DNA from 2 places in the Pseudomonas sp. WT-JTC genome. Region 2 is predicted to be linked to the other one. Evidence: predicted binding sites of a transcription regulator. Region 2 holds the regulator's gene; the other holds the start of a gene.
What was found. The regulator sigma-54, encoded in region 2, starts transcription at its own class of promoters, with help from an activator protein. The targets are predictions, from matches to a motif close to ANTGGCATNNANNTTGCTNT.
Positions count from the first base shown of each region.

Region 1 (9,743 bases), 2.4 Mb from region 2:
TTTTTCCTGGATAAACACCATCGACTGTAGGAGCGAGCTCGCTCGCGATGGGTGCTAACGATAACGCGTGCTGACTGGTTAAACGTGGCGCTCTTAAGTCCATCGCGAGCAGGCTCGCTCCTACAGGGGGCCAGGTTTTTCCTGGATAAACACCATCGACTTTAGGAGCGAGCTCGCTCGCGATGGGCGCTAACGATAACGCGTGCTGACTGGTTAAACGTGGCGCTCTTAAGTCCATCGCGAGCAGGCTCGCTCCTACAGGGGGCCAGGTTTTTCCTGGATAAACACCATCGACTGTAGGAGCGAGCTCGCTCGCGATGGGCGCTAACGATAACGCGTGCTGACTGGTTAAACGTGGCGCTCTTAAGTCCATCGCGAGCAGGCTCGCTCCTACAGGGGGCCAGGTTTTTCCTGGATAAACACCATCGACTGTAGGAGCGAGCTCGCTCGCGATGGGCGCTAACGATAACGCGTGCTGACTGGTTAAACACGGCGTTCTTAAGTCCATCGCGAGCAGGCTCGCTCCTACAGGAGCGCATCACATCCAACACCAAACCTCAGGCCACAAAAAAGCCCCTCTATCGAGGGGCTTTTCATACAGCGCGACCCAGCATCAAGTCATCTGAATGATGGTCTGCATGATGGTGCTCTGGGTGGAGATGGTCTTGGCGTTCGCCTGATAGTTGCTCTGCGCCTTGATCAGGTCGACCAGTTCGTTGGTCAGGTTGACGTTGGACTCTTCCAGAGAGTTGGAAACGATCGACCCCAGGGTGCCGGTTTCCGGCGCATCGTAGCCCGGGATGCCCGACGCATAGGTTTCTTTCCAGCTGGTGCCACCTACCGGCTGCAGGCCTTGCTCGTTGGTGAAGCTGGCCAGGGAAATCTGGCCGATCGGCTTGGTCTGGTTGTTGCTGAAGTTGGCCAGCAGCACGCCGCTGCCGTCGATGGTCAGGTTGGTGATCTGGCCAGTGGCGTAACCGTTCTGCGAAGGAATCGAACGTGCGGTATCGGCGTTGAACTGGGTGGTGTTGGCCATGGAAATGGTCACACCGGCCGGGTCGGCGGCAGCACCGTTGGCTGTCCATACGCCATTGGTCACGGTACCCGGCGTCCAGTTACTGATTTTCAGGTCGCTGCTGATGATCGGCGCGGGTGTCGGGACGGTTGGCGGCACGGTCGGTGGCACCGGCGTGCTGACCGAGACCAGTTTGCCGGAAGAGTCGAACGTCATGGTCGAAGGAATCGGCGCGGTCACCTTGGGATCGCTGCCGTCAGGATTGCGACCATCGATCAGGGTGTAGGTATCCCAGGTGTTCGGCCCGGTCTTGACCATGTATTGATCCATAGGGTGCTGGTTACCCTGAGTATCGAAAACCGGGGTACTGAACGACTTGGTGAACGTCGCAGTCTTGGACGGATCGAACTTGTTGGCAGCCACTGTCTGGTCGATCACCGGCGACGTGGAGTTCAGGTTGATGGTCGACGAAACCAGGTTGGTGGACTTCGGCGCCAGGTTGGAGGTATCGATCCGCAGGTCGGTCAGCACGCCGTTGACGATCTTGCCGTTGGAGTCCACACCATAACCTTGCAGGCGGGCAGTGCCGTCGCTGTTGGTGACGTAGCCGTCCTTGTCAGTCTTGAACGTACCGGCACGGGTGTAGGTCAGCGAGCCGTTGTTGCTCAGGACAAAAAAGCCATTGCCCTGGATACCCATGTCGAGCACGTTGCCGGTGTTGTTCACGTCACCCTGGCCGAACTGCTGGGAAACGTTGGACAGGCGCACGCCGTTGCCGACGGTCTTGCTGCCAGTGCCCAGGCGGGTCGCCGAGTACACGTCTTCGAATTCTGCACGGGACGATTTGAAACCGGTGGTCGCGACGTTGGCGATGTTGTTGCCGGTCACGTCCAGTTGTTTGTTGGCTGCATAGAGACCGCTAAGGCCGATATTGAAAGACATCATCACTCCTTTGTGCCGTGTTAGTCGGCTCTACATACCAATGGTTTGAACTTTGGACAGGGCAACGCTGCCCAGCCCGGCCAGATTGAGCATCAACTCACCGCCGGTCTGGCTGATGGTCACGCTGTTGACGGTCGCGGGCAGGTTGGTGATCAACGCGACGGACTTGCCATCGATCGTGGTGGTGGCACCGAACGTGTAGGTGCCCGCAGGTACCGTCTCACCCGCATCGTTCTTGCCGTCCCAGATGAAGCTGGCATTGCCGGCCTTCTGCGAACCGAGGTCGATGGTGCGCACGGTCTTGCCGCTGGAGTCGGTGATCTTCAGGGTGGCGGACGCCACCGAAGACGGAACCACCACCGTGCCGCTGAGGCTCTTGGTGGTATCGACCACGGCCTTGTCGCCCGGTGCGATGACCGAACGGCCCACCAGCGACGACGCCTGCAGTGCCTGGGACGAGTTGTAGTTGCTGGCCAGGCCGCTCACGGTGTTGTTGAGCGTGGTAATGCCTTCCAGGCTACTGAACTGCGCCAGCTGGGCCACGAACGCGCCGTTGTCCTGGGGCTCCAGCGGGTTCTGGTTTTTCAGCTGGGTCACCAGCAACTGCAGGAACGCATCCTTGCCCAGGGCCTTGTTGCCCGTGGCGCTGCCGGCTGCCGACGCGAGGCCGTCAGTCGTGGTGTTGGTCTTGATCGAGGAGTTGGCCAGGATGTCGTTGAGGCTCAAACCACTGGTGGAATCGGTAACACTCATCTGAGTCGCCCCTTATCACTGACCGAGGGTCAGGACCTTCTGCATCATGGTTTTGGCGGTGTTCATCATTTCGGCGTTGGTCTGAAACGAACGGCTCGCGGAAATCATGTCGGCCATTTCTTCAACCACGTTGACGTTCGGGTAGTAGACGTAGCCCTTGGCATCGGCCGCCGGATGGTTCGGCTCGTAGCGCGCCTCGAGGTTGCTCTGGTCTTCGACCACACCCAGTACCTGCACGCCCTGCCCGGCAGCGTCCTGGCTCTGGAACAGCGAGTCGCTGCCGCCGCTCTGGCCGCCCTGGAACATGGTGGCGAACACCGGGTGGCGCGCGCGGTAGGTCTGATCGATGCTCGACGAGACGGTCTCGGCGTTGGCGATGTTCGAAGCGACGGTGTTCAAACGCGTGGTCTGCGCACTCATGCCGCTACCGGCAATGTTGAAAACACTGGATAGAGACATGGCTTACTCTCCGCGCAGGGCTGATACCAGCCCTTTGAATTTGCTGTTGAGCAGGGTGAAGCTGGCCTGGAAGCCGATCGCGTTTTCCGCGTAGTTCGACTGCTCCAGCTGAGCATCCACGGTGTTCTGGTCGATCGACGGTTGCATCGGCGTGCGATACAGCAACGACTCATCGCCATTGCCCAGACCTTCAGCTTCGATATGACGGCTGTTGGTCATGTTCAAGGCGAACGTGCCGTTTTTGGTTTTCTCGTTCTGCTCGGCGAGCACTTTCGAGAAGTCCAGATCCCGAGCCTTGTAGTTCGGGGTATCGGCGTTGGCGATGTTGTTGGCCAGGACTTCGGCACGCTGGGCGCGGAAGCCCAGGGCTTGTTCGTGGATACCGAGCGCTTTATCGAAGCTGATGCTCATGTCGGGAAACCTTCGGGTGACCTGATTTTTCGTAGGATCAACTTAGCAAGCCCCATGCCAATTCAAAAAAGCCCGGAAACCGGGGCTTTGCCGGTCATGGCAACGCGGCAATGCCAGAAAAGCGGCAACGGTTTTCCGCCGTATGCCGCTTTTCTGCCGCTTCCTCCAATCCAAAGGACACCGCCATCCCTGTAGGAGCGAGCTTGCTCGCGATGCAAGATTGATCAACACCCGTGTCCGCTGACACACCATCGCGAGCAAGCTCGCTCCTACAGGTGTATGCGCTGTTAGCGGGATATCGGCAGGCATAAAAAAAGGGAGTCCATGAGGACTCCCTTTTTCGATGACACCCGCAAAAATCACTTCGCTTGGTAAATGATCCCCGGGCTGCACTGGACCATCTGGTAATGATCCGGCAAACCGTTCAGCGCTTCGGAAGCACCGAGGAACAGGTACCCCCCCGGCTTCAACGTACTGTGGATGCGCAACAGGATGTCCTTCTTCACCTCGGCGGAGAAGTAGATCAGCACGTTGCGGCAGAACACGATATCGAACTTGCCCAGGCTCGCGTAGCTGTCCAGCAGGTTGAAGGAACGGAACTCCACCCGGCTCTTGATCGGCGCCTTGATCGCCCAGCGCCCCGGCCCTTTCGGGTCGAAATAACGCTGCAGGCGCTCTGGCGACAGACCACGGCCGATGGCCAGGCTGTCGTACTCGCCAGTCTTGCAGTTGGTCAGCATGGTGCCGGACAGGTCGGTGGCAACAATCTGCACGCCCATCCGCAACTGGCCCATGTTGACCCGCTCGAACTCGTCGATGGACATCGACAGCGAATACGGTTCCTGGCCTGAGGAGCACGCCGCCGACCAGATGCGCAGGCGCTGGCCGGGACTGGCCTTGATCGCTTCGGGCAGTACCTTGTTCTTCAAGACTTCAAACGGGTAGGTGTCACGAAACCACAGGGTTTCGTTGGTGGTCATGGCGTCTACCACCTGCTCGCGCAAACCGCTGCGCGGCTGGGTCTGCATGCGCTGAACCAGCTCCCCCAGAGACTTGATGCCTTGCTGTTCCATCAGTTTGTTGAGACGGCTGGAGACCAGGTACTGCTTGTTTTCACCGAGCAAAATGCCACAGGCTTTTTCCAGGAACACCCGGAACTGTTCGAAATCCAAATTACCCGTAGACAATGATGCCGCCTCTTAAATCGTGTTGACTGCCAGGGGTGCAGGCCCCTAGCTGATATCTGCAGCCTTGATCCGGTCGACTACCCGGGATGCCAGGTCATCAGGACGGAATTTGGCCAGGAAGTCATCGGCACCGACCTTCTTGACCATCGCCTGGTTGAAAACCCCCGACAACGAAGTATGCAGGATGATATGAAGCTTTTGCATGCGCGGGTCGTTGCGGATTTCCGCCGTCAGTGTGTACCCGTCCATCTCCGGCATCTCGATGTCGGAAATCATCATCAGGAACTCTTCTTCCGGTTTCTTGCCCTCATCGACCAGTTTGCGCAGGTAATCCAGCGCTTGCCGACCGTCGTTCAACGCCACCACTTCGACGCCGACCGTTTGCAAACAACGCGTGACCTGCTTGCGCGCCACCGACGAGTCATCGACCGTCAGCACACGCAACGAAAGTGCCTTGTGCTGGGTTTCGACATCCACCACACCCACGGAAATCGCTTCCGGCGTCGGCGCCACTTCTGCCAGCACCTTCTCGACGTCGATGATTTCGACCAACTGATTGTCAACCCGCGTCACTGCCGTCAGGTAGTGATCGCGCCCGGTGCCCTTGGGCGGCGGATGGATCTCCTCCCAGTTCATGTTGACGATGCGTTCCACCGAGCGGACCAGGAAACCCTGGGTCTTGGTGTTGTACTCCGTGATGATCACGAAGGGATTGTTCTTGTCCTTCAAAGCACCGGAGCCGGTCGCCATCGCCAGATCAAGGATCGGTATGGTCGCCCCCCGGATGTTCGCCACACCGCACACGACAGGACTGGATTTGGGCATCAGCGTCAGTTGGGGGCATTGCAGCACCTCCCGAACCTTGAACACGTTGATCCCGTACAGCTGCTGGCCGTCGAGACGGAACAACAACAGCTCCAGGCGATTCTGCCCCACCAGTTGCGTGCGCTGGTTTACCGAATCCATTACACCAGCCATGCCCAGACTCCTACACCAACGCCAAGTGTTGTTGCGACGCGCCTTCATCACTAAACGGCACGGCGCTTGCTTTTTTAATCGTTATGAACACAGAACCGACATTTTTTCGACGCCTGACCACACCCTGCCGCAAATTGCTCGGCGTGCTGGCGGCTGTTTGCCTGTTCAACGCTGGCAGCCCTGCCCTTGCTGACGCGGTTACCTTGCCTGACATGCTTATCGGCGTCACTCAGGGCTTTCTTGAATTCACCGTAGAAGACTATCTGGCTACCAGTCAAACGGAAGGTCGCTACGAGATTCAGGTCAACCCGCTCGATCCGCGCATGCACATGCCCATGTGCGACAAGGAATTGACAGCAACCCTTGAGAGCCCCAAGCCGCTGGGACGGGTCACGGTCAAGGTCCGCTGCGAGGGCGCCGCCCCCTGGACCGTCTTCGTGCCCGCTCAAGTCCGCCTGTTTCGCGATGTCGTGACCACCGCCCGGCCACTGCGTCGCGCCGCCATTGTCGAACCCGGGGACGTGGTCCTGCGCGAGCGCGATATCAGCCTGATCAGCCAGGGCTACTTGACCTCCCTTGATCAGGCGATCGGGCAGCGACTGACCCGACCAACGGTCGCCGACCAGGTGATTACCCTGGTGCACATCGAACAGGCCGAGGTCATCCGCAAGGGTGATCAGGTGGTGATTACCGCCCGCAGCGGTACGCTCAGCGTGCGCATGCCGGGCGAAGCCCTGTCAAACGGCGGCCTGAGCGAACAGATCCGGGTGAAAAACCTCAACTCCCAGCGAGTCATCAAGGCGCAGGTCATGGCGCCGGGGCAGGTAGAAGTGTCCATGTAAGGTTCTCGGTTCACCGGAATGTGGCGCTTGCCGCGGCTGTTCCCTAGACTGTGCTCCATGCAGGGCAAGCGCTGACGCGCGCGAGGTTCATTGATAAATGGACCTAAAGTTTTCCAGGGAATGGCCGAAACCATGGCAAGCGTCCAAATTCCCAGAGGTTTTTTATCATGGTCATCGATTTCAGTCGTTTGAACAGCTCCTCGTCCCTTACGGGCAGTACACGTACCAGCGCCAGCAAGGAAAGCGCCGAAGCCGGCAAATCCGCGGCGCTGGAGTCCGCGGCCGAACAGGCCGGTACCGTCAAAAGCGGGGAATCGGTACACCTCAGCGATGAGGCTCAACAGTTGCAGAAGGTCACTGACAAGCTGCGCGATCAGCCTGCCGTCGACAAAGCCCGCGTGGCCGAGTTGAAAGCAGCGATTGCCGATGGCAGCTATAAGGTCGACAGCAACCGTGTAGCCAGCAAACTGCTCAACTTCGAAGCCCAGCGCTAGGCCAACGCCGGCGCCAGGCTTTTGGACGCTTAAAACCCAAGGCCAGCCATGCACGACACTAATTTACTGCAACTGATCACCGACGACTTTGCTCCAGCGCAACACTTGCTGGAATTGCTGCAGACCGAGTCCCTCGCATTGCATGGCCGCGACATGCCATTGCTCGAGGACATCCTGGCGCAGAAACAGGCATTGGTCGTCCTGCTCGAACAGCATGGCCGCAAGCGCAGTGAAGTTCTCGCCAGCCTCAACCTGCCGACCAACCGTGGCGGTCTTGAGCAATTGGCCAGCCAGTCGAGCATTGGCGACCAGTTGCTGGCGCAAAGTGACGTGCTGACCGATCTCCTGGCCCAGTGCCAGGCCATCAACGCCAACAACGGTCAGTCGATCCTCACTCAGCAGGCCGCTACGGCCACCCAGCTGAAAATCCTCACCGGCGGTGAAACCCCGGCGCTGTACGATGCCAGCGGAACATTCTCCAAGCTTGTCAAGCCACGCCAGCTCAGTCAGGCTTAGCCCGCTCGATGAGCCCGCTCTATCCAAGACGCAAAAAATGCTGGCAAAATGCTGGCCAGCCGTAGTCAAATTTTGTCTGGAGATTGATTAACCGTGTCCAATGCCTTAACCGTGGATGATGCTCCGCAGCCACCCAAGGTGCTCTCCACGCCCTTGGAAATCTCCGGCAACCTGCGCCAGCTGCTCGAAAGCCATGACCCGCTGATCATCACGTTCCACGAGCGCAGCCAGCGCTTCCAGAGCTATCTGGTGGATCTGGACCGTGACAGCAACATGATTGCCCTGGACGAAATGATCCCACGCGATGGCGAGCGCTACCTGCTGGCGGGCGAACCGTTCAAGGTCGAAGGCTTCCACGAAGGCGTACGCATTGCCTGGGAAAGCAACGGCCAATTGAACATCGACGAATCCGGTGGCAGCCGCTGCTATCGCGGCGCCCTGCCCGATCAAGTGGTGTACCACCAGCGCCGCAATGCGTTCCGTGCGGCACTGAAGCTGGCACAACTGGTCAACGTCAACCTCGACGGCGAAAAGCTCAAGGCCTCCATCAGCGGCAAACTGCTGGATATTTCCGCGACCGGCTGCAAACTGCGTTTCGAAGGCGACATCACTGGCAGCCTGCAACTGGGTCAGGTTTACGACCGCTTCAGCGCCGACCTGCCCTTTGGCAAAATGACCGCTCCGGTCGAATTGCGTTATCTGCACTTCGAAGAAAAGATTTCCACCACCTTCGCCGGCGTTCGCTTCCACAACATGAGCGGACTGGTGCAGCGTCAGGTCGAACGCTTCGTCTACCAGTTGCAACGCGAAGCCCGCCGCTTCGACAAAGACGACCTCTGACAGAGCGCCAAAAAAACGGGCAGCCCTTACGGTGGCTGCCCGTTTTTTTGTGCCCGGAATTTAAGGCCTGACTTCGCTGAGGTTTGGGTCCCGCCCTGTATCAGGATCTTCCGGCGGCTGATCGGTTTCAGTTTCGGTGACAGTTTCAGGTTCTGATTCAGGCTCTGGCCCGGTACTCACCGGACTGTGCATCTGATCCTGCACCACCTGCTCGTCAACACGCGGGTCGAGGCAGGCCACCAGCGGTGAACTCGTCATGTTGTCCGGCATGGCCACGTGATGCAGCGGCGCATCTTCCACCTGATGCAGGTTGGTCACCGCTTTCGGGCGAATCCGCCACACCAGGACCAACGCGAAGAAACTGAAAAACGCATAAAGCATCTGGCTGCCGAACAACTTCATCAGCACGCCCGCCACCAGTGGCCCGATGCTCGCGCCAACGCCGTAGGTCACCAGTAGCATTGCCGTCAGGGACACCCTGCGATCGCCTTCGACATGGTCATTGGAGAACGCGACCGCCAACGGATACAGGCAGAACTGCACCAGCGAACAGACGAAACCGGCGACAAACAGAATCTCCAGCGGCACCTGCGGCATGATCGCCAACGGCAATGCCGCCAGAGCCAGGCTGAAAGCGAAACTGCGGATCAACACAGCCCGATCGTAGCGGTCGGACAGCCAGCCCAACGGCCACTGCACCAGCAACCCGGCAAAGATGCAGCACCCCATGAACAGGCCGACCTGCTCCGTCGACAACCCTTGCTGCGAGGCATACAGCGGCGCCAGACCGTAGAACGAACCGACGATCAGGCCTGCCCCGAGCACGGTGCTCAATGACTGTGGCACGCGCTTGATAAAGAACCGTGGTTCCATGGGCGCCGGATGCAACGGTGCAGGGTGAATCCGACGGGTCAGGGCCACGGGCACCAGGCACAGGGCGAAACACAGGGCGACCAGCATCAGCAGCTCCAGCCCCAGCGCCGGGTGCATGACCAGAATCAGTTGCCCCATCACCAGCCCCAGGTAAGAGGCGATCATGTAGCCGCTGAACACCAACCCGCGCTGCCTGGCTTCGGCCTGCTCGTTCAGCCAGCTCTCGATCACCATGTACTGGCACATCATGCCGAGGCCGACGATCACCCGCAGGAACAACCAGGCCGGCAGCCAATCGATCAGGCCATGGCCCAGCACCGCCGCGCCGACAATCCCGGCACAGGCCGAGTAGGCCCGGATATGCCCGACCCGGGCAATCAACCGGTGACCGATCTTGCCCCCCAGCACCAGGCCGAAGTAGTTGGCGGCCATC
Region 1 covers NZ_CM160042.1:5,148,686-5,158,428, forward strand. The annotation lists gene flgE (flagellar hook protein FlgE) at 614-1,957, opposite strand; gene flgD (flagellar hook assembly protein FlgD) at 1,988-2,710, opposite strand; gene flgC (flagellar basal body rod protein FlgC) at 2,726-3,169, opposite strand; gene flgB (flagellar basal body rod protein FlgB) at 3,173-3,580, opposite strand; gene cheR (protein-glutamate O-methyltransferase CheR) at 3,940-4,767, opposite strand; gene AC06G5_RS23345 (chemotaxis protein CheV) at 4,813-5,745, opposite strand; gene flgA (flagellar basal body P-ring formation chaperone FlgA) at 5,829-6,587, shown strand; gene flgM (flagellar biosynthesis anti-sigma factor FlgM) at 6,755-7,081, shown strand; gene AC06G5_RS23360 (flagella synthesis protein FlgN) at 7,130-7,597, shown strand; gene AC06G5_RS23365 (flagellar brake protein) at 7,691-8,437, shown strand; gene AC06G5_RS23370 (MFS transporter) at 8,498-9,743, opposite strand, start outside.
Region 1: the regulator sigma-54 is predicted to act here: its motif matches at 3,623-3,642, upstream of flgB (flagellar basal body rod protein FlgB).

Region 2 (9,743 bases):
GCCCGTTCGATTTCCCGGGCCGGGCAACACGGCACGGTACAGGCATTCACCAGCCAGGACGTCGCGCAGTTGTATGCGCCGGACAATCCCCTGGAAGTGCTGACCCGTGCCGAGAAAGTCGATTTGCTCAAGCGAGTCGACGCCGCGACCCGCGCCCTCGACCCACGCATCCAGCAAGTCACCGTGAGCATGGCCGGTGTCTGGGAGCGGATTCTGGTGGCTTCCACCGACGGCGGTCTGGCGGCGGATGTGCGGCCGTTGGTGCGTTTCAATGTCAGCGTGATCGTCGAGCAGAACGGTCGCCGCGAGCGCGGCGGTCATGGCGGTGGCGGTCGGACCGATTACCGTTATTTCCTCGGCGAAGACCGCGCCATGGGCTATGCCCGTGAAGCGTTGCGCCAGGCGCTGGTCAACCTTGAAGCCATTCCGGCACCGGCCGGAACCTTGCCGGTGGTGCTCGGTTCCGGCTGGTCGGGTGTGCTGCTGCATGAAGCCGTCGGTCATGGCCTGGAGGGCGACTTCAACCGCAAGGGCAGCTCGGCTTATAGCGGGCGCATGGGCGAGATGGTTGCGTCGAAGCTGTGCACCATTGTCGATGACGGCACCCTGGCCGGTCGTCGCGGCTCGTTGAGCGTCGATGACGAGGGCACGCCGACCGAATGCACCACGCTGATCGAAAACGGCGTACTCAAGGGCTACATGCAGGACAAGCTCAATGCCCGCCTGATGGGTGTGGCTCGCACCGGTAACGGCCGTCGCGAATCCTACGCGCACCTGCCGATGCCGCGCATGACCAATACCTACATGCTCGCCGGTGAAAGCGACCCGGAGGAAATCATCGCCTCGGTGAAACGCGGCATCTACTGCGCCAACCTGGGTGGCGGTCAGGTGGACATCACCAGCGGCAAGTTCGTGTTTTCCACCAGCGAGGCGTACCTGATCGAGGACGGCAAGATCACTGCACCGGTCAAAGGTGCGACGTTGATCGGCAACGGGCCGGAAGCCATGAGCAAGGTGTCGATGGTCGGTAATGATCTGGCGCTGGACAGCGGCGTGGGCACGTGCGGCAAGGATGGGCAGTCGGTGCCGGTGGGTGTCGGCCAGCCAACGCTGAAGATTGATGCGATCACCGTGGGTGGCACGGGCGCGTAAGCGGTTTTTGAAACAGTGAAGCTTCGGGTGAGTTGCAGGGCAACTCACCCGATCAGGGATTCAACGCAGACCGCGTTGAGTCTCGTCCAGCTCACGGATGTACTTGAAGATTTTACGGCTGGAAGCAGGAGGCTTGTTTTGCGCAACCTCATGCTGGGCCTGACGGATCATGGAACGCAGTTGCTGGCGATCGGCGTCAGGGTAGTCGACGACGAACTTTTCCAGAACGGCATCGTCACCGGCAATCAGGCGATCTCGCCAGCGCTCCAGGTTATGGAAACGCTCGTTGTACTGGCGAGTGGAGGCATCGAGTTGATCGAGCAAGACCAGAATGGCGTCAGTGTCCTGATCGCGCATCAGCTTGCCGATGAACTGAAGGTGCCGTTTACGCGCGATGTTCGCGGTGTGCTTGGGTGCATCGGCCAAGGCCCGGCGCAAGGCGTCGGTCAAGGGCAGCTTTGCAACCAAGTCAGGCTTGAGTGTTGTAAGGCGCTCGCCAAGGTCAACCAGAGCATGCAGCTCGCGTTTGACCTGGGATTTGCTTTTTTCTCCCGTATCGAGGGAGTCGTCGTAAGAATCAACCATGGTGGCAGTCCGCTAAGAAACGCCGCCATGATAACCAGTCGGGGGCCGCTTGTCCGGCCCGGTCGCTCGATGACCGTTACCGAAAGCAGAATTTGAGTGGAGAACAGCATGAGTGCAGTTGAAAGCGTCGGCCCACAAGCGTTGCCGGCACTGCAGGAACAAGTCGAGCAGATCATCGCTGAAGCCAGGCGCCAGGGGGCCAGTGCCTGTGAAGTGGCGGTGTCGCTTGAGCAGGGTTTGTCGACTACGGTGCGCCAGCGTGAAGTCGAAACGGTCGAATTCAACCGCGATCAGGGATTTGGCATCACCTTGTATGTCGGCCAGCGCAAAGGCTCGGCCAGCACTTCGGCCAGCGGTCCGGAAGCGATTCGCGAAACGGTTGCCGCTGCACTGGCCATCGCCAAACACACTTCGGAAGACGAAGCCTCGGGCCTTGCGGATGCCGCGCTGATGGCGCGGGATATTCAGGATTTCGACTTGTTCCACCAATGGGACATTACTCCGGAACAAGCCATCGAACAGGCCCTGGCCTGCGAAGCCGCGGCGTTTGCCGCCGACAGCCGGATCAAGAACGCCGACGGCACCACCCTCAGCACCCATCAGGGCTGCCGCGTCTACGGCAACAGCCATGGGTTTATCGGCGGTTACGCGTCCACTCGCCACAGCCTGAGCTGCGTGATGATCGCTGAAGCCGACGGCCAGATGCAGCGTGATTACTGGTACGACGTGAACCGACAGGGCAATTTGCTCGCCGACCCGGTCAGCATCGGCCAGCGCGCTGCGCAACGGGCGGCGAGCCGTCTGGGCGCGCGTCCGGTGCCGACTTGCGAGGTGCCGGTGCTGTTTTCCGCAGAATTGGCCGGGGGGCTGTTCGGCAGTTTCCTGTCGGCGATTTCCGGCGGCAGCCTGTATCGCAAGTCTTCGTTCCTCGAGGGCACTCTCGGTCAGAAGCTGTTTCCGGAGTGGCTGACCATCGACGAGCGTCCGCACCTGATGCGGGCATTGGGTAGTGCTGCGTTCGATGGCGATGGCCTGGCAACCTACGCCAAGCCGTTCGTCGAAAAAGGCGAATTGGTGTCCTACATCCTCGGCACCTACTCCGGCCGCAAGCTCGGCATGCCGAGTACGGCCAACGCTGGCGGCGTGCACAACCTGTTCGTCACCCACGGCGATGAAGACCAGGCGGCCTTGCTGCGGCGTATGGGGCGCGGGCTGTTGGTCACTGAGTTGATGGGCCAGGGGCTGAACATGGTCACCGGTGATTATTCCCGGGGCGCGGCGGGTTACTGGGTCGAGAACGGCGAAATCCAGTTCGCGGTCCAGGAAGTGACCATCGCCGGCAACATGCGCGACATGTTCAAACAGATCGTCGCGATCGGTAATGATCTCGAACTTCGCAGCAACATCCGCACCGGTTCGGTGCTGATCGAGCGGATGACGGTGGCGGGCAGCTAACCCTTCCTGTGACACAAAAAGGCGCGCCACCCAATGGGTGGCGCGCCTTTTTTATGGTTCTTCGCGGAGTTTCGGGAAACACAGAAACAAAAACGCCGTTTTGCTTGATGATGGTGATGGATACGGCGCTCGCCACAAAGCCGCGCGTTTACTCGCCTTCGTCGAAGTAATTGTTGATCAAGGCCACCAGCGCATCCATCGCTTCCCGTTCCTGCTCGCCTTCCGTGCTCAGATGGATTTTGGTGCCCTTGCCGGCGGCGAGCATCATCATGGCCATGATGCTTTTTCCATCGACGGTGGATTCTGGCGTGCGTCCCACGCGGATCGTGCAACCCGTGAATTGGCCGGCGACACCAACGAATTTTGCAGAAGCGCGGGCATGCAGGCCCAGCTTGTTGATGATTTCGATTTCCAGAGCAGGCATCGCGATGTGAGTCCTTTAGCTGAGGTCGCGGTGGCGAACCTGGACGTTCTTCAGGGATTTTTGCAGCGTCTGCCCCAGACGCTCGGTCAGGTAGACGGAGCGGTGATGTCCGCCCGTGCAGCCAATGGCAATGGTGACGTAGGCGCGGTTGCTGGCGGCAAAACGAGGCAGCCACTTTAGCAGGTATGTGGAAATGTCCTGGAACATCTCTTCGACATCCGGCTGTGCCGCCAGATATTCGGCAACCGGTTGATCGAGCCCGGACTGCTCGCGCAATTCCGGTTTCCAGTAAGGGTTTGGCAGGCAACGCACATCGAACACCAGGTCGGCGTCCACCGGCATGCCGCGTTTGAACCCGAAGGATTCCACCAGGAACGCAGTGCCGGGTTCCGGTTGATTCAACAGGCGCAGTTTGATGGCATCGCGCAGTTGATACAGGTTCAGGCTGGTAGTGTTGATCTTGAGATCGGCGAGGTCGGCAATCGGCCCGAGCAGGACGCTCTCGACGCTGATGGCTTCGGCCAGCGAGCGGTTGGCGTTGGTCAGGGGGTGACGTCGGCGGGTTTCCGAGAAGCGCTTGAGCAGTGTTTCTTCGTCGGCGTCCAGGTACAGGACATCGCACTGGATGTGGCGGCTGCGGACTTCTTCGAGCAGGTCGGGGAAGCGTGACAGGTGGCTGGGCAGGTTGCGGGCGTCAATGGAAACGGCGACCAGCGGCTGCACCAGTTCAGTATGAATCAGCGCTCGTTCGGCCAGTTCCGGCAGCAGGCCGGCAGGCAAATTGTCGATGCAGTAGTACCCGTTGTCCTCAAGGACGTCGAGGGCGGTGCTTTTACCTGAGCCGGAGCGGCCACTGACGATGATCAAGCGCATGATTACTGACCGTTTTGCTCGTCCAGGACAACCTGATACAGGGCTTCATTGCTCGGAGCGCTGCGCAGTTTGTCGCGCACGTCCTTGCGATCGAGCATGCTGGCGATCTGCCGAAGCAGTTCAAGGTGCGCATCGGTGGCGGCTTCCGGGACCAGCAATACGAACAGCAGGTCAACCGGCGCACCATCGATGGCGTCGAAATCGATAGGGGCGTCAAGGTGCATCAATGCACTGATGGGCGATACACAGCCCTTGAGACGGCAATGTGGAATGGCGATGCCGTTGCCAAAACCGGTGGAGCCGAGTTTTTCACGGGCAATCAGCGCCTCGAAGACATCTTGCATCTCCAGACCCGGCACTTCGCGGGCGATCAGATTGGCAATTTGTTCGAGGGCTTTCTTTTTACTGCCACCCGGCACGTTCACCAGGGAACGGCCGGGGGTCAGGATACTTTCAAGTCGGATCATGGGTTGGGAGTGTTAGCGACCGGTTGCGCCCTGAAGGAGGCTCTGGGTCTTTTCCTTATGCTTTTTGAGTTGTTTATCCAGCTTGTCGGTGAGTGCATCGATCGCGGCGTACATATCGGTATGTTCCGCGTTCGCGACCACTTCATTCCCGGGAATATGCAATGTGGCTTCGATTTTCTGCTTCAACTTTTCGACGGTCATCGTGACCTGCACGTTAGTGATCTTGTCGAAGTGTCGCTCCAGTCGTTCGAGTTTTTCGCCGATGTAGGAGCGGAGAGGTTCGGTCACTTCCAGTTGGTGTCCACTGATGTTGACTTGCATACAGCTTCTCCTTCGTTGCCAGTGCATAAAGCGGTAGACCAGATGATCTACCACTGGAACGCTGTGGCGTGGCCCTACATCAACCGCTTGCGTTCGCTCGAAGGCGCGATCCCGAGGGATTCGCGATACTTGGCGACGGTGCGGCGGGCCACCTGAATGCCTTGTGCCTCCAGTAAACCAGCGATCTTGCTGTCACTCAACGGCTTTTTCTGATTTTCCGCGGCAACCAGTTTTTTGATGATCGCCCGGATCGCCGTGGACGAGCATTCGCCGCCTTCGGAGGTGCTTACGTGACTTGAGAAAAAGTATTTCAGTTCATATATGCCCCGGGGGGTATGCATGAACTTCTGGGTGGTCACCCGTGAAATCGTCGACTCATGCATGCCGACCGCTTCGGCGATGTCGTGCAGGACCAGCGGCTTCATGGCTTCGTCGCCATATTCGAGGAACCCGCGCTGATGCTCGACGATCTGGGTGGCTACTTTCATCAGGGTTTCATTGCGGCTTTGCAGGCTCTTGATGAACCAGCGGGCCTCCTGCAACTGATTGCGCATGAACGTGTTATCGGCGCTGGTGTCAGCGCGGCGCACGAAACCGGCGTACTGGGCGTTGACCCGCAGCCGTGGCACCGACTCCTGATTCAGCTCCACCAGCCAGCGCTCGTTGTCCTTGCGCACGATCACGTCGGGAACGACGTACTCGGCTTCGGTGGACTCGATCTGCGAGCCCGGACGCGGGTTGAGGCTCTGGACCAGTTCGATGACCTGGCGCAGTTCATCTTCCTTGAGCTTCATGCGGCGCATCAACTGGCTGTAGTCGCGGCTGCCGAGCAGGTCGATGTAATCGCTGACCAGGCGCTTGGCCTCGGCCAGCCAAGGGGTCTTGGCTGGCAACTGGCGCAATTGCAGCAGCAGGCATTCGCCCAGGTTGCGGGCACCGATGCCGGCGGGCTCGAATTGCTGGATGCGGTGCAGGACGGCTTCGATTTCGTCCAGTTCGATGTCCAGCTCCGGATCGAAGGCTTCGAGGATTTCCTCGAGGGTTTCGTCCAGATAGCCCTGATTGTTGATGCAATCGATCAGGGTCACGGCGATCAGGCGATCGGTGTCGGACATCGGAGCCAGGTTCAGTTGCCACAGCAAGTGGCTTTGCAGGCTTTCGCCGGCCGAGGTGCGGGTGGTGAAGTCCCACTCGTCGTCATCGTTGCTGGGCAGGCTGCTGGCGCTGGTCTGGTAAACGTCTTCCCACGCGGTGTCGACGGGGAGATCGTTGGGGATGCGCTCGTTCCAGTCGCCTTCTTCGAGGTTATCAACCGTCGGGGCGCTTTCCTGGTAGGAGGGTTCCTGGATATCGGTGTTGGGCTTTTGTTCGGCGTTGTCGGCCAAGGGATCGGAATTGTCGAAGTCGTCGCCTTCTTCCTGGCGTTCGAGCATCGGATTGGACTCCAAGGCCTCCTGGATTTCCTGTTGCAGGTCCAGGGTCGACAATTGGAGCAGGCGGATGGCCTGTTGCAGCTGCGGTGTCATCGTCAGCTGCTGGCCCATTCTCAAGACTAGCGATGGTTTCATGGCAGGGGCTTAACACCTTATTCGCCGGCGCACATGCGCCATCCACTACAGGGCGCCGGAGCGCCAAACATAAGCAAATTATATGCCCGAAACTGCAGCGTTTGCCTAGAGCGCTGTAACAATAAAAAAGTGTTGATTTTTTATCGGGACAAGCGCTCGGACGACCTGCCAGATACCTCTGCCTTTACAGGCGGAACTCATGGCCCAGATACACTTCCTTGACCAGGTTGTTGGCCAGGATGGTCTCTGCGTCACCTTCGGCGATCAGTTGGCCGTCATTGACGATATAGGCGGTTTCACAGATATCCAGGGTTTCACGAACGTTGTGGTCCGTGATCAGTACGCCAATGCCCTTGGCCTTGAGGTGGTAGATGATCTGCTTGATGTCCCCGACCGAAATCGGGTCCACGCCGGCGAAGGGTTCGTCGAGGAGGATGAATTTCGGGTTGGTGGCCAGGGCGCGGGCGATTTCCACGCGACGGCGCTCACCACCGGACAGGCTCATGCCGAGGTTGTCGCGGATGTGGCTGATGTGGAATTCCTGTAGCAGGCTTTCCAGCTCCTTGCGACGGCCGGCCTTGTCGAGTTCCTTGCGGGTCTCGAGGATGGCCATGATGTTGTCGGCCACCGACAGTTTGCGAAAGATCGATGCTTCTTGTGGCAAGTAGCCAATACCGGCCTTTGCGCGGCCGTGCATGGGCTGGTGGCTGACATCGTGGTCGTCGATCAGGACGCGGCCCTGGTCGGCTTGCACCAGGCCGACGATCATGTAGAAGCAGGTGGTCTTGCCGGCGCCGTTCGGACCAAGCAGGCCGACGATCTGGCCGCTGTCGATGGACAGGCTGACATCACGCACGACCTGGCGGCTCTTGTAGCTCTTGGCCAGATGCTGAGCTTTCAGAGTTGCCATTACTGGGTTTTCTCGTCGGTTTTCTTCTTCGGCTGGATCACCATGTCGATACGCGGACGTGCCTCGGTGACCTTGCTGCCCGTGGCGCGACCGGCGCTGGCGAGCTTCTTGACCGTGTCGTAGACGATTTTTTCGCCTTGGGTGGTGTTGTTGTCCTTGTCGACAACTTTGGCCTTGTCGATCAGTACGACGCGGTTTTGTGCGGCGTGATACTGGATCGTCACGCCCCAGCCCTGAACGGGCTTGGTGTCGCCAGCTGTTTGCAATTGCTCGAAGTACGCCAGGTTGCCCACCGAGGTCACCACGTCGATGTCGCCAGTCGGGGTGCGGGTGATGGTCACGGTGTTGCCGGTCACCTTCATCGAGCCCTGGGTGATGATCACGTCACCCTTGTAGGTAGCAATACCTTGCTTGTCGTCCAGTTGGGCATCGTCGGCCTGAATGCGGATAGGCTGCTGTTGATCTTCCGGCAGAGCCCAGGCGCTCACGCTTCCCAGTGCTGCGCCCAGACTGAGCAAAATCGGGAGGGTTTTAACGAGCCTCATACTGTCCTCTTACGTTCGATAGCAGGTGTATCCTGCTTTCTTTCAAATACGCTTTCATTCCCTTGCCAGTCGATACACCGCCAGCGCCGTCGATTCTAACGTCTTGCTCGGTCTGCGCATATTGCTGCTGCGGGAACACCGTCATGCGGGTGCTGGTGATCAGGGTTTTACGGTTTTTCTCGTCGAAGCGCGTGATGCGCACGTCATCGATCAGTTCGACCTGTGTGCCGTCAGGGTTGACCTCGCCCTGCAGGCTCTGGACGTGCCACGGGAATTCAGTGCCGCGGAACACATTCAGGTCGGGGTTGGTCAGCAACGTCACCTCGGTCGCCTTCAGGTGCTCGACCTTGTCGGACACCAGATCATATTGCAGCCTGCCGTCGGGCAGGTACTGCACGCTGTGGGCGTTGATGGCGTAATAGTCGATCGCGCTTTCATCGACCGGCGTTACCGGCTTGTCGAGGAAGCGCTCCGGGCTGATGTTCCAGTAGCCAACCGCGGCGAATATCGCCGCGATGCAACTGAACAACAGGGTGTTGCGAAACTTTTTGCTCAGCATGGTGGGCTCACAGGTACGCGGCATTGGCCGCATCGAGGCGGTCCTGGGCGCGCAGGATCAATTCGCAGAATTCGCGAGCGGCACCTTCGCCGCCACGGGCGAGGGTGATGCCGTGAGCGTGTTCACGCACGAAGCTGGCGGCATTGGCCACCGCCATGCCCAGGCCGACGCGGCGAATCACCGGCAGGTCCGGCAGGTCGTCGCCGAGGTAGGCCACCTGTTCATAGCCCAGGTTCAGTTGGGCCAGTAGTTCGTCGAGTACCACCAGTTTGTCTTCGCGCCCCTGATAAAGATGCGGGATACCGAGGTTCTTCGCGCGTCGCTCGACCACCGGGGTTTTGCGGCCACTGATGATGGCGGTTTGCACGCCGGCCGCCATCAGCATCTTGATACCCTGGCCATCGAGTGTATTGAACGTCTTGAATTCGCTGCCGTCTTCGAGGAAGTACAGGCGTCCATCGGTCAGCACGCCATCGACATCGAACACCGCCAGTTTGATCTGTTTGCCACGTTGCAGCAGGTCCGCACTCATTACATTACTCCCGCACGCAGCAAGTCGTGCATGTTCAGGGCGCCGACCGGGCGGTCTTCGCGGTCGACCACGACCAATGCGTTGATTTTATGGTCTTCCATGATTTTCAGTGCTTCGGCGGCGAGCATCTCGGCGCGCGCGGTCTTGCCATGGGCCGTCATGACCTGGTCGATGATGGCGCTGTGGATATCGATGCTGCGGTCCAGTGTGCGGCGCAAGTCACCGTCGGTGAAGATCCCGGCCAGTTTGCCGTCGGACTCCAGAATGACGGTCATCCCCAGGCCCTTGCGGGTCATTTCCATCAGGGCATCCTTGAGCAGGGTGCCGCGCTGGACCTGCGGCAGGTCCTGGC
Region 2 covers NZ_CM160042.1:899,155-908,897, forward strand. The annotation lists gene tldD (metalloprotease TldD) at 1-1,152, shown strand, start outside; gene yjgA (ribosome biogenesis factor YjgA) at 1,213-1,737, opposite strand; gene pmbA (metalloprotease PmbA) at 1,846-3,192, shown strand; gene AC06G5_RS03925 (HPr family phosphocarrier protein) at 3,341-3,616, opposite strand; gene rapZ (RNase adapter RapZ) at 3,632-4,489, opposite strand; gene ptsN (PTS IIA-like nitrogen regulatory protein PtsN) at 4,492-4,956, opposite strand; gene hpf (ribosome hibernation-promoting factor, HPF/YfiA family) at 4,969-5,277, opposite strand; gene AC06G5_RS03945 (RNA polymerase factor sigma-54) at 5,352-6,845, opposite strand; gene lptB (LPS export ABC transporter ATP-binding protein) at 7,030-7,755, opposite strand; gene lptA (lipopolysaccharide transport periplasmic protein LptA) at 7,755-8,300, opposite strand; gene lptC (LPS export ABC transporter periplasmic protein LptC) at 8,287-8,859, opposite strand; gene AC06G5_RS03965 (KdsC family phosphatase) at 8,867-9,391, opposite strand; gene AC06G5_RS03970 (KpsF/GutQ family sugar-phosphate isomerase) at 9,391-9,743, opposite strand, start outside.